2 regions of the Actimicrobium sp. CCC2.4 genome follow, and region 1 is predicted to be linked to the other one. Evidence: riboswitches for the same ligand, from Rfam matches in the RefSeq annotation. Region 1 holds a riboswitch; the other holds the start of a gene.
What was found. A riboswitch is a leader RNA that binds a small molecule or an ion and turns the genes downstream of it on or off. The one in region 1 is predicted to bind cobalamin.
Positions count from the first base shown of each region.

Region 2: another riboswitch for cobalamin. It lies ahead of RHM62_RS05890 (TonB-dependent receptor plug domain-containing protein); the one in region 1 lies ahead of RHM62_RS08775 (CbtB domain-containing protein).

Region 1 is NZ_CP133777.1:1,871,967-1,877,912, forward strand. It holds gene cobT (nicotinate-nucleotide--dimethylbenzimidazole phosphoribosyltransferase) at 25-1,068, shown strand; gene cobS (adenosylcobinamide-GDP ribazoletransferase) at 1,102-1,896, shown strand; gene RHM62_RS08770 (histidine phosphatase family protein) at 1,915-2,490, shown strand; cobalamin riboswitch at 2,538-2,771, shown strand; gene RHM62_RS08775 (CbtB domain-containing protein) at 2,920-3,117, shown strand; gene RHM62_RS08780 (CbtA family protein) at 3,108-4,043, shown strand; gene RHM62_RS08785 (ferredoxin) at 4,047-4,388, shown strand; gene RHM62_RS08790 (cobaltochelatase subunit CobN) at 4,385-5,946, shown strand, end outside.
Region 2 is NZ_CP133777.1:1,265,712-1,271,657, forward strand. It holds gene RHM62_RS05880 (chemotaxis protein CheA) at 1-1,062, opposite strand, end outside; gene RHM62_RS05885 (protein phosphatase CheZ) at 1,062-1,853, opposite strand; cobalamin riboswitch at 2,096-2,317, shown strand; gene RHM62_RS05890 (TonB-dependent receptor plug domain-containing protein) at 2,405-4,291, shown strand; gene RHM62_RS05895 (FecCD family ABC transporter permease) at 4,299-5,267, shown strand; gene RHM62_RS05900 (ABC transporter ATP-binding protein) at 5,264-5,946, shown strand, end outside.

The sequences.
Region 1 (5,946 bases):
AATTCATTCACATTAGCCAATTACATGTCAGTCAAATCTATCGAAGCAACCACCGACAAAGTCATAGAATTTTCTCTTAATGAAGCAATTTCCCATAAAACTAAACCGCTTGGCAGTTTAGGTCTGCTTGAGACGATCGCGAAACAGATCGGTTTGGTACAGCAAACAATTTATCCAAAAATTATCAGTCCGGCTATTCTCATTTTCGCAGCTGACCATGGCATCGTGGCTGAAAATATCTCGGCTTACCCGCAAAGCGTTACTTGGCAGATGGTGAATAATTTTCTGGCAGGTGGTGCGGCAATTAATGTCTTCGCGCGCCAGCATCAGTGCGACTTGCAAATTATTGATGCAGGTATCAATCATGTGTTTGCCGATGGGTCCGGCTTGCTTGACCGGAAAATCGGCTTTGCAACGCGCAACTTTGCGCGCATGCCAGCCATGGATGACAAGGAATGCGCAGCGGCGATGCAGGCGGGAGCGGCACTGGTAGACGGGCTGACAGGCAATGTGGTCGGCTTCGGTGAGATGGGCATTGGCAATACCACCTCGGCGGCAGCGATCATGCATAAGATGACCGGAGTTCCGGTGGCCGATTGCGTGGGGGCGGGTACAGGGCTGTCCGCAGAGGGTGTACGCCACAAGCAGGAAGTCATCGAGCGTGCCGTCGCATTGCACAAAAACACGGCCTCTCCCGTTGATGTTTTGGCGACATTTGGTGGCTTCGAAATCGCGATGATGGTCGGTGCGATGCGGCGTGCGGCCGAACTGCGCATGGTCTTGCTGATCGATGGCTTTATCGTCACGAGTGCCTTGCTGGTGGCCTCGCGCCTTGAGCCGGCAATTTTGGATTACTGTATTTTTTCTCATTGCTCCGATGAGAACGGCCATGCGCGAATGCTGGCTTTTCTGGACGCCAAGCCACTGTTGCACCTTGGCCTGCGCCTCGGCGAGGGCAGCGGTTGCGCGCTCGTCCTGCCGTTGTTGCATAGCGCCGTGAATTTTTTGTGCGACATGGCCAGCTTCGACAGCGCCGCCGTTAGTCAGCGTAGCGATGCCTCCGCATAACCGCACAAACGCGTCGCTGCCTGGCGCTGGCGCATGACACGACCACGGACGTATCGGCTGATGATGCTTCAGCTGCGTATTTTTTTCACTGCAGTGCAATTTTTTACGCGACTGCCGATTCCGAAGTGGGTGGGTTACGAGCCGGATTGGGTGCGTGCGTCGGCCCGCTATTTCCCGTTGATCGGCATCATCGTCGGTGGTGTAACTGCTGCCGTATTGTTGTTGACCGCACGTGTCCTGCCACTGCCGCTGGCGGTTTTGCTGTCGACGAGTGCGGGCATCTGGCTGACGGGCGCGTTGCACGAAGACGGCTTCGCCGATGTGTGCGACGGGTTTGGCGGCGGTCACACGCCGGTAAAAATCATTGAGATTATGCGCGATCCGCGCATTGGCGCGTTTGGGGCGATCGGTATCGGTTTGCTACTGGCCGTCAAGATCGTCGCACTGGCCAGCCTGCCTGCGCCGATGGCCGTTTTGGCACTATTGCTGGCCCATCCGCTATCGCGCCTGGCAGCAACCATCCTGATCTGGCGGATGAACTATGCCGCGCCGGAAGGCAAGGCAAGTCTGGCTGCGCAACCGATGTCGCTAGCCAGTTTTGTTGTTGCCAGCGCGCCGGTTTTACTGTTGCTGATTCTGGTTTTTATCTGCGACGCAATGACGGTACAGACCGCAGTGATCGCCATGATTGCCATGCTGATCAGCATAGCGTGGCTGGCGCGAAAGTTTCAAAAGCATCTAGGCGGCTATACCGGCGATTGCCTCGGCGCAGTACAACAGGTCAGTGAAACGGTTTTTTATCTGGCGCTGCTGGCGCTGTCGCGCTGACACGCTGACACGCTCTCCATGCGAATTTATTTGATCCGGCATCCCCAACCAGATATCGCCTCAGGCTTGTGCTACGGCGCGACCGATCTGAGCGTTGCGGCTGACGAGGTCAACCGTATCCTTGCCAGCGTTTATGCGCTGGTGCCACCGTGCGTGCCGATTTTCAGCAGTGTTTTGCAGCGTTGCTCGTTGCTGGCCGAGCCGCTCGCGCAACTGTGCGGCAGTGATGCCGTCCATCTGGACGCCCGTCTTGTCGAAATGCATTTCGGGCGATGGGAGATGCAGCGTTGGGATGACATACCACGCGCAGAGATTGATGCTTGGGCAGACAATCTGGTCGATTATCGGCCCGGAGACGGAGAGAGCGTTTTTCAGGTCGCGCAGCGTGTCACCGGATTTTTGCATGACTTGCTGCAGCGCGGTGACGACGAAGCGATCATCGTTTGCCATGCAGGCACGATCCGGTTGCTGCTCGCATGGTCGCCGGCATTATCGCTGCACGACATTGCGCGCAAAGCTGCCGCGACGCCGCATCAAATTGCCTTTGGCAGGGTAGTGATTTTGGAGTGCAGCAGTGATTTGCAAGCGGGCTGAGGCGGCGTGCGGCTCGGTTGCAATAAGGGACATTGGCACCTATACTCCCACTCTGCAGTATTTCAGGTTTCTCACAAATTGTCGTTTTGTGGAATTAAATGGGAAGTCGGTGCGCATTCTGAACAGAGAAGCCATGCCGACGCTGCCCCCGCAACGGTAATCACGTACCACTATCTGCTCGATGCCACTGTGCTTAGCATGGGAAGGCGCAGGGAGTGCGACAGGTCCTCGGACCTGTCAACGTGTCAGCCCGGAAACCAGCCTGAAATGTAAGTGAAGTTTGTATCGCGGAGGGCGATTCAGATGGATGTACCTGCTGCGTACTAGTCATCTCTCTCCAGGTTATTCGTCGATTGTCCACGCTGTCATTGCGTCGTTTGCTGCTTGTTGCGGCCAGCGATAACCTGTCGCGTTTTTTTGGAGAATGTCATGACCAGTATTGTCGATGTACACGTCCCAGCCGGTACTCAATCCCGCCCAGCCAGCCTGATCAGCAAAGCGATTCCTGTTGTCGTTGCCGCCGGGCTAGGACTGGTGCTGTTGTACGGTGCTGCTTTTGCAGAAACGCCAGCCTTGCACAACGCCGCACATGACGGCCGCCATTCCGCCGGTTTCCCGTGTCATTGAAATCTGCCGGGCCAGCGGGTAACTGGCACGCGATCAAACAGATTATTTCGGCAGCGGCACTGGCTGGCTTGACTGCGGGCGTATGCCTGACCGCGGTGCAGCAGTGGCAGGTTGTCCCGTTGATTCATCAGGCGGAAGTGCTGGAGCAGGCAGCCAGCCAGGCGCATACCCATACCCAGACTCAGCTTCACACCCATACGCAAGCTGACGGGCACACCTTCACCCACAGCCACTCGCAGGCTGACGCGCTCGCCCAACCCCATGCACACTCAACAATTGTCGATTCCACACTGATCACCGCCGAACACAGCCATGGTCATCAGCACGAGGCCGCTGCCAATGACGGCAACGCTGAAACGCATGCAGAAAGCACCCAATGGCAGCCTGCCGATGGCTTCGAGCGCCTGTTTTACACCACGCTGGCCAACGTCAGTCTGGCCGTAGGTTTTGCGCTGTTGCTCGGTTCGGTTTTGTATCTGCGCGGTAGCAAGACCAATTGGCGAGCCGGACTCGCCTGGGGCTTGGCGGGTTATGTGGTGTTCTATGTTGCGCCGTCGATCGGCTTGCCACCGGAGCTGCCCGGAGCCGACGCCGCACCACTCGCTGCACGACAATTCTGGTGGGTCTTGACCGTCGCATCGGTTGCCGCCGGCCTGGCATTGCTGCGGTTCGGGCCGCTGCCGTTGAAGCTGGCCGGAGCACTCTTCCTGGTCCTACCTTATCTGGTTGGCGCGCCCCACCTGTCGACCACCACAGGCGATGTGCTGTCGCACCTGACGCAGCCATTTGTGCTCGCCACAGCGCTGGCCAATGGCGTTTTCTGGTTGATGCTCGGTGCATTGACCGCCGCGTTTTACAAAAAAAAGTATGTGGATGATGTTGCCTTCGCGTCGCCACGCAATGATCACTTCCGGAAGTCAGCGTAATCCATGAGAGCTCACCACCGGCATGTTCTGATGTGCGTCGGCCCGCGCTGCACTGAAGGTGGCGCCGTAGCGCAATCGATGTTCGAACAACTTGGCGAAAAAATCGATGCCTTGCCAGAGTTGCGCGTCAAGCGCACGCGCACCCACTGCATGGTGGCGTGCCGCAATCAGGGGCCGTTGATGGTGGTCTACCCGGAAGGCGTCTGGTACCGCTGTGTCGATACCGAGTCGCTCGACCGGATCGTGACCGAGCATCTGGTCGGCGGCAACGAAGTGCATGACTTGATTTTTCATCGCTTGGTCGAGGGCGATACGGAACTGGCGACCAGGGAAGTGTCGCCATGACGTCAAAGGCAGTGACGATTGCGCTGTTGACCCACGCCTCCGGCGACCTGACCGTACTGGCCGCGGCGCGTGCGCAATTGCCCGACGGTTTCGCCGCGGTGCAGGCGGTGGATTTGCAGCAGTGTGCGACCTCTGCGCAAATGATGTCATTGCTGGAGCACGATCTGGCCGGATGCCGTCTGATACTGGTGCGTGTTCTCGGCCGGCTGGGCAGCGTGCCCGGATTGACCGAACTGGTCAACGAAGTACGACGGCAGGGACGCCATCTGATTGCCATCAGCGGTGCCGGCGAACCCGACCCTGAACTGGCCGCCATTTCAACGGTGTCAGCGGAGGTGTTGCACCAGACGATGGCGTATTTGCAGGCCGGTGGCAGCATCAATCTGGCGCAATTGCTGCGCTATCTGTCGGATCATTTATTGTTGACCGGCTTTGACTACGACGCGCCAACGGCACTGCCCGATCATGGAATTTATCATCCCGATCTGCCGCAACAGGCGACGATAGCCGACTGGATCGCCCATCGCCAGAGCGATAGACCTAGCATCGGCCTGGTGTTTTATCGAGCCCACTGGATGAGCGGCAATACCCGCTTCATCGACGCGCTGGTGGATGCACTGGACCGTCACGGCATGAATGCGCTGCCAATTTTTACCGCGTCGCTGCGCACCGGTGCGGACGCGCTGCAACTCCCGTTCGCGCTGCGCTATTTTTGTGATGGCGACAGTGCCACTCCGTTGATTGATGTCCTCATCAACACCACCGCGTTTGCGATGGGCGAAATCACGGCGGGTGGTCCGACTCCGGCAGGCTGGTCGGTCGGTGTCCTGGAACGGCTCAATGTGCCGGTGTTACAAGCGATCACCAGTGGCATGGCAGAACAGCAGTGGCAGCAATCGGCGCGTGGCATGAACCCGCTCGATGCGGCAATGAATGTGGTGCTGCCTGAATTTGATGGTCGCATTATCACCGTACCAATTTCATTCAAGGCGCAGTCAGGTCAGGGGCCCGCTGCCTCGGCGGACTATGTGCCGGTGGCTGATCGCCTCGAGCGCGTCGCCGGCCTGGCGGCGCGCTTTGCGCGTCTCAAGCGCACCGGCAACGCCGACAAGCGCATCGCTTTTATTTTTACCAATTCAAACAGCAAGGCATCGCAGATAGGCAACGCCGTCGGGCTGGATGCCCCGGCCTCATTACTGCACATGCTGCAGGCAATGCACGAGGCCGGCTATCAGGTTGGCACGCTTCCCGACAGTGGGACTGCGCTGGTCCACGACCTGATTGATCGCTGCGCGTACGACACGACTTTTTTGACGACAGCCCAGTTGCAGCATGCCGTCGGACGCGTACCGGCGGCGCAATATGCCAACTGGTTCGCCGAACTGCCGACCGAGATGCAAGACAAGATGACCCACCAATGGGGGCCGCCACCGGGTGAGGCCTATGTACATGACGGGCATCTGGCGCTGGCCGGTATTGAACTGGGCAATACGTTTGTCGCGTTGCAGCCGCCGCGCGGGTACGGCATGGATCCGGACGCCATCTACCATCAACCCGA
Region 2 (5,946 bases), 610 kb from region 1:
CCGGTCGACGGCACTTTCGATGCCGTGATCGAGCGCATTGCGCAGCATGTGGACCAGCGGGTCGTAGAGGCTGTCGACCACGACGCGGTCGACTTCGGTCTCGGCGCCTTCGATGACCAGTTCGACATCCTTGCCGAGATCCTTGGCCAGTTCGCGCACCAGGCGCGGGAATTTCTGGAACAGGCGACCGACCGGCTGCATCCGCGTCGACAACGTCGCGCGTTGCAGTTCGGTCGAATAGCGCGACGCGCGATTGAGGGTTTCGGTCAGGCTGACCATCAGCGCGGCGGCGGCACCATCGAACTTGAATTGCTGGAGTTTTTCCAGCAGCACGCTGGCTTGATTGGCTGCCTGCACCGATTCGCCGGCCACTTCAAGCAGTGCATCGAGCTTGACGGCATCGACGCGAATGCTGTCTTCCTTGATCGAGGCTACCATCGGCTTTTCGCCGGCAGCCGGTGCGGCGGTAGTGGCGATGGCAGCGGCAGCGGCCGCCATGGCGACCGCGGCGACGGCAGGAACATGCACGGCTGCGACGACCGGTGCAGCACCGGGCACGACGGCGGCGTAGAGCGCTTCCCAGTCCAGCGCGCCATTACTGGTGGTCGCCGCGACGGCGATGGCAGCGGCCGCCGTGACTGCAACCAGGGGCGCAACCGGTGCAACGTCGGCCATGGCTTTGCCTTCAATGGCCTGGGTCAGGATATTTTCGAGTGCGGCGGGCATCGCTGACAGGCTCTCGGGACGCGCACCATTAGCCAGTTCAGTGAGCTGGTCGGCTACGAAACCGCTGGCTTGCAGCGCTGCCTCGATGGCCAGTGGCGTCACCGGTGCGGCACCGGTACGCAAGGCGTCAAACAAATTTTCTGTCAAGTGGCAGGCCGAGACCATCGCCGGCAGGCTCATGAATCCGGCACCGCCCTTGATCGTGTGGAATGACCGGAAGACCGCGTTCAGAGTTTCCTTGTCGTTCGGCCGTCGCTCCAGCGTCAGCAGGTGCTCTTCCACGTTGGTCGCCAGTTCCAGCGCCTCGATCACGAAATCCTTCAGCATGTCTTCCATCAGAAGCCCAATCCATCCAGAAGACTATCGACATCGTCCTGCTGCATGGCGACACCGACAATGGCCGGGCCTTGCATCAAGTCGGTTTCTTTTTCATCGCGGCGTTCCTTGAGCAGTTCCGGCGGCGCGTTGTCGCGCAGCAGTTGCGCCAGCTCGATTTCGACTTTCTGGGTGATGACGACGATTTTCTTGATGAGCTGGCCGGTGATGTCCTGGAAGTCCTGCGCCATCATGATTTCAAGCAGGCGGGCTTTTTCGGTATCGGTGTTGGTCAGGACGGTACCGGCAAAGCTGCGCGAGTCGGCAGCCAGCACTTTGAATTCGTCGACGCTGAGCTTGCCGTCGTACAGCTGGGTCCAGCGGCTATCCATGTCGCGGGCCTGCTTGGCCAGGGCGTCTTGCGCCGGCATGCCTTCGTCGATGGTATTGAGGACCTTGTTAGCCGCCTGCTCGGTCAGCGTGGCGATGTATTCGAGGCGGTCCTGGGCATCGGTGATCTGCGATGTAGCAGCGTGCAATGTGCGGTCATAGCCCAGTTCACGCAGCGAGTCGTGCAACAGCCGGACAATACCGCCCAGGCGTTCGAACATCGGATTGTCGGAAGTTCTGGCGGGTGTGGCTTCGTGTTCCTGCTGTTGTTCCTGCTGTTGTTCCTGCTGTTGTTCCTGCTGTTGCGTGGTCTTTGCCGCGGTGGTGGCCGGTGCGGTTGTCGCTTCCGGTTCCGGGTCGGCAAGGGTGGCGGTCCGTTGTGCGGCTACTTCTTCAAACAGCGCATCGAAATCATCTGACATGGCCGGTACTTCCCTGATTGGTTGTGTGTCGAGCCGTTTGCGGCAGCGCCTGGCGCTGCGGGCATCGGGACTGTCATGCGTGACAGAGGGTCCCCCGCCAGGCATGAATGTCCCCGATGATACCCAAAAACCGGTGCGCCAAGGAACGGAACTGGCACAAAAAACTTACATTTGAGCAATCACAGTTTTTTGTCCACACGACCGTCTGACAGGCGTTGATTGACGCTGCTCTCGGCAAACGACTACACTGGCGGCGTTTTGGTGCCCGCGCGTCGTCTCCGATGCGCAGTTAAACGGGAAACACGCGTTCATCACGGACAAGCGTGTGCTGCCCCCGCAACGGTAAACAAGCGCAGAACTGATTTCTGCCGGCCGCATGTCAACACCACTGTGCAACGCTGCATGGGAAGGTGATGCGGTTCGACTTGGGAGCCCGGATACCGGCCAGGACAGGTGGAAACGCAGCATCGGAGAAGTCCGGTTTGCTGCATTTCTGATTAACCGCGCCTGCGGGGAAGCTGGCGTAGTGCTCCCTTGTTTGATTGCCTTCCATGCCCACTTTTTACCGCCCCACCTCCCGTGCTTCTGCACGGGCGCTGACCTTTGTCTCTCTGGTTTCTGTCGCCGCCGGCGCGCTCGCCGACACCAGCATGCCACCGGTCGTCGTGACCGCAGCCCGTATCGAACAGAGCCAGGCTGATGCCTTGCCGCACACCACGGTCATCTCCAGCGATACCATCCGCAACAGCCAGGCGATCGATGTGCTGACACTGCTGCGCAATGAAGCCGGCCTGCAATTTACCCAGAGCGGCGGACCGGGACAACTGGCCTCGTTTTTCCTGCGCGGTGCTTCGCCCAGCCAGACCTTGATCCTGATTGACGGCGTGCCGGTGCGGCGCGAAGGCTTCTCGGGATCGGCGGCGCTCGAGCACATCCTGCCGGAGCAGATCGACCACATCGAAATCGTACGCGGTAACGTCTCGGCGATTTATGGTTCGGGTGCCATTGGCGGCGTGATCCAGATTTTTACCCGGCGCGGCGACCGCACACCAGTCATCGGTGCCACTGTCGAAGCGGGTTCGCGCGGCACCATCAATGTCACCGGCGACATCGCCGGCCAGAGCGACGGCACGCGCTATGCAGTGACCGCAGCGCGCTTCCGCACTGATGGGTTTTCAGCGATGAATCACACCCAATTTCCGAATGAAAATCCGGACAAGAACGGCTACGACAACACCAGCGCCTCGGTATCGTTGTCGCAGCAATGGGCCAAAGGACACGAAGCCGGTATCCGCCTGTATGCCAACGAAGGCAATTTCACCTATGACGGTGGCGGCTTCGGTGCGCCGACCGACATCAACAAGGGCACATCGAAGCAGCAATCGCTGGCGCTATTTTCGCGCGACAAATTGTCGTCGTCATGGGTGTCGAACCTGACCTTGTCACAGACTCGTCTGAGCAACCGCAATATCTCGATCAGTGCCTTCGGCTACGACAGCCGGTACGACAGTACGGCCAATCTGCTGCAATGGAATAATGAGATCTCGCTTACGCCGGACTGGATATTGATCGCCGGCGCTGACCTGGGCCATGAAAAAGCCGACGTCAGCAACGACGACGGCTTTGCCATCACGCGCAACGCACCTTCACGCTCGACCTCCAGCGTCTACGCCGGTATCAGCGGCAAGGCCGATGCCCATCTGCTGCAAGCCAACGTGCGCCACGATCAGGTCGACGGCTCCGGTTCGAAGACCACCGGCTATCTTGGCTATGGCTATGCACTGACACCGGCGCTCAAGCTGATCGCCAGCGCGTCGACCGCTTTCAATGCACCGACACTGGCGCAAGTCTATGACCCCGACAATGGCAATGCCAAGCTCAAGCCCGAGACCTCACGCTCGGTCGAGCTCGGTGCGCAATACGCGCTCGCCGGCACACTGGTGCGCGCCACGGTATTCAAGACCCGCACCAAAGACCAGTTCGGCATCGATCCGGATAACTGCTTTAGCGGTGCCTATCCGTTCGGCTGCCCGACCTTCAACATTGCCCAGGCCAGTAATCAGGGTGTCGAACTCAGTGCCAGCGGCAAGCTCGCCAGCGTCGACCTGAAAACCAGCCTGACATTGCAAGAGCCGGTCGACGATGCGACCAAGCAGATTCTGATCCGCCGTGCCCGCACGCTGGCGTCGGTCTCGGCAGCGCAAGCCTTTGGCGCATTGCGGGTCGGTGCCGACGTCCAGTACAGCGGTAACCGCAACGACGGCAGCCGCTCACTTGGCGGCTATGTGCTGGCCAACCTGAACGCGCGTTACGCGTTGTCGAAATCGGTCTCGCTGTTCGCCCGGGTCGACAACCTGTTCGACCGCGATTATCAGACGATCTATGGCTACAACCAGCCACCACGTGGTGTGTTTGCCGGCTTGCGCTGGCAGCAATGAGGCAGCAGTGAATAGCGGCTCGCAGCGCGCCTGGCTGATCCTGTTGTCGATGGCGGCGACCGCTGCCCTCGCGCTGGGGGCAGCGGTCGCCTGCGGCAGCACGGGCTGCTTTGCCGGCTCGGCCGATATTGTCTGGGCCTTGCGCCTGCCGCGCGCGCTGTCGGCGTTCGCGGTGGGTGGCTTGCTGGCGCTGGCCGGTGCGTTGATGCAGGTCTTGCTGCGCAATCCGCTGGCCGATCCGTATGTGCTGGGCGTGTCCGGCGGTGCGGCCGCCGGCGCGATGACCGCGATGTTGCTGGCACCTGCCGCGCTGCTGGCCTGGAGCGCACATGTCGGTGCGCTGGCCGGTGCGCTGCTGGCGACCGGCTTGCTGTTTGGTTTGGCCCGGGGCGCGTTGTTGCGCTTGTCGGGAAGTGTTTCCGGAATTCGTTTGATCCTGACCGGCGTGATGATTGCCGCCGGTTTTGGTGCTTGCATGACCTTGTTGCTGACCCTGGCGCCGGACGCGCGCTTGCGCGGGATGATCTTCTGGCTGATGGGTGACCTTGATAATAATTTGCTGTACGCGCCGGCCTGCATCGCGCTGTTGCTGGCAGTGATCTGGTCGTGCGCCAATGCGGCACGGCTCAATGTGCTCGCGCATGGCGATGCTGCCGCGCAGTTGCTGGGCGTGCCGGTGCTGCGCCTGCGTGCGCTGACTTTGCTGGTGGCCTCGGTGGCAACGGCGGCGGCGGTGGCCGTGGCCGGCACAATCGGTTTTGTCGGGCTGGTCGTACCGCATGCATTGCGACTGCTGTTGGGCAATGACCAGCGACTGCTGTTGCCGGCCTGTGCGCTCGGTGGCGGCATCGCGCTGGTGCTGGCCGATTTGCTGGCGCGCGCCATCGTCGCGCCGACCCAGCTACCGGTCGGCGTGATCACCGCGCTGGTCGGCGTGCCGGTATTTCTGTTCCTGCTGCAGCGGGGGCGGGCGTGAATTCCCTGCGGGCTGAACATGTCAGCATCACCATCGGCGGGCGAACCCTGATCCGCGCGCTCGACTGGCAAGTCAGTGCTGGCCAGTTCTGGTGTGTGCTCGGGCGCAATGGCGTCGGCAAAACCAGCCTGCTGCATACGATCGCCGGCTTGCTGCGACCGTCGACCGGACGGGTGCTGATCGACGAGGTGGCGTTGCCGGCGATTCCTGCGCTGGCGCTGGCACGCTTGCGCGGGCTGATGCCGCAACAACATGTCGATGCGTTTTCGATGTCGGTGCTCGAAACGTTGCTGATCGGTCGCACGCCGTATCGCATCGGGCGCGGCTGGGATACCGATGCCGATATCGCTGCCGCCCGTGCGGCGCTCGATAGCGTCGATCTGGGCGGTCGCGCCGGTAGTGACGTGCTGCAGTTATCGGGTGGCGAGCGCCAGCGCGTCGCGCTGGCGACGCTGCTGGTACAGGCACCGGCGATCATGCTGCTTGACGAGCCGACCGCGCATCAGGATGTGGCGCACCAGCTGGCAATGCTGGCACTGGTGCGCCAGCTCAGCGAGCGGCATGCGGTGGTGATGAACTGCCATGACATCAACCTGGCGGCGCGCTTTGCGACCCATGTGCTGGTGCTGGGCGCGGATCGTAGCTGGAGCGGCACGGTCGACGCCGTGCTGGTGCCGGC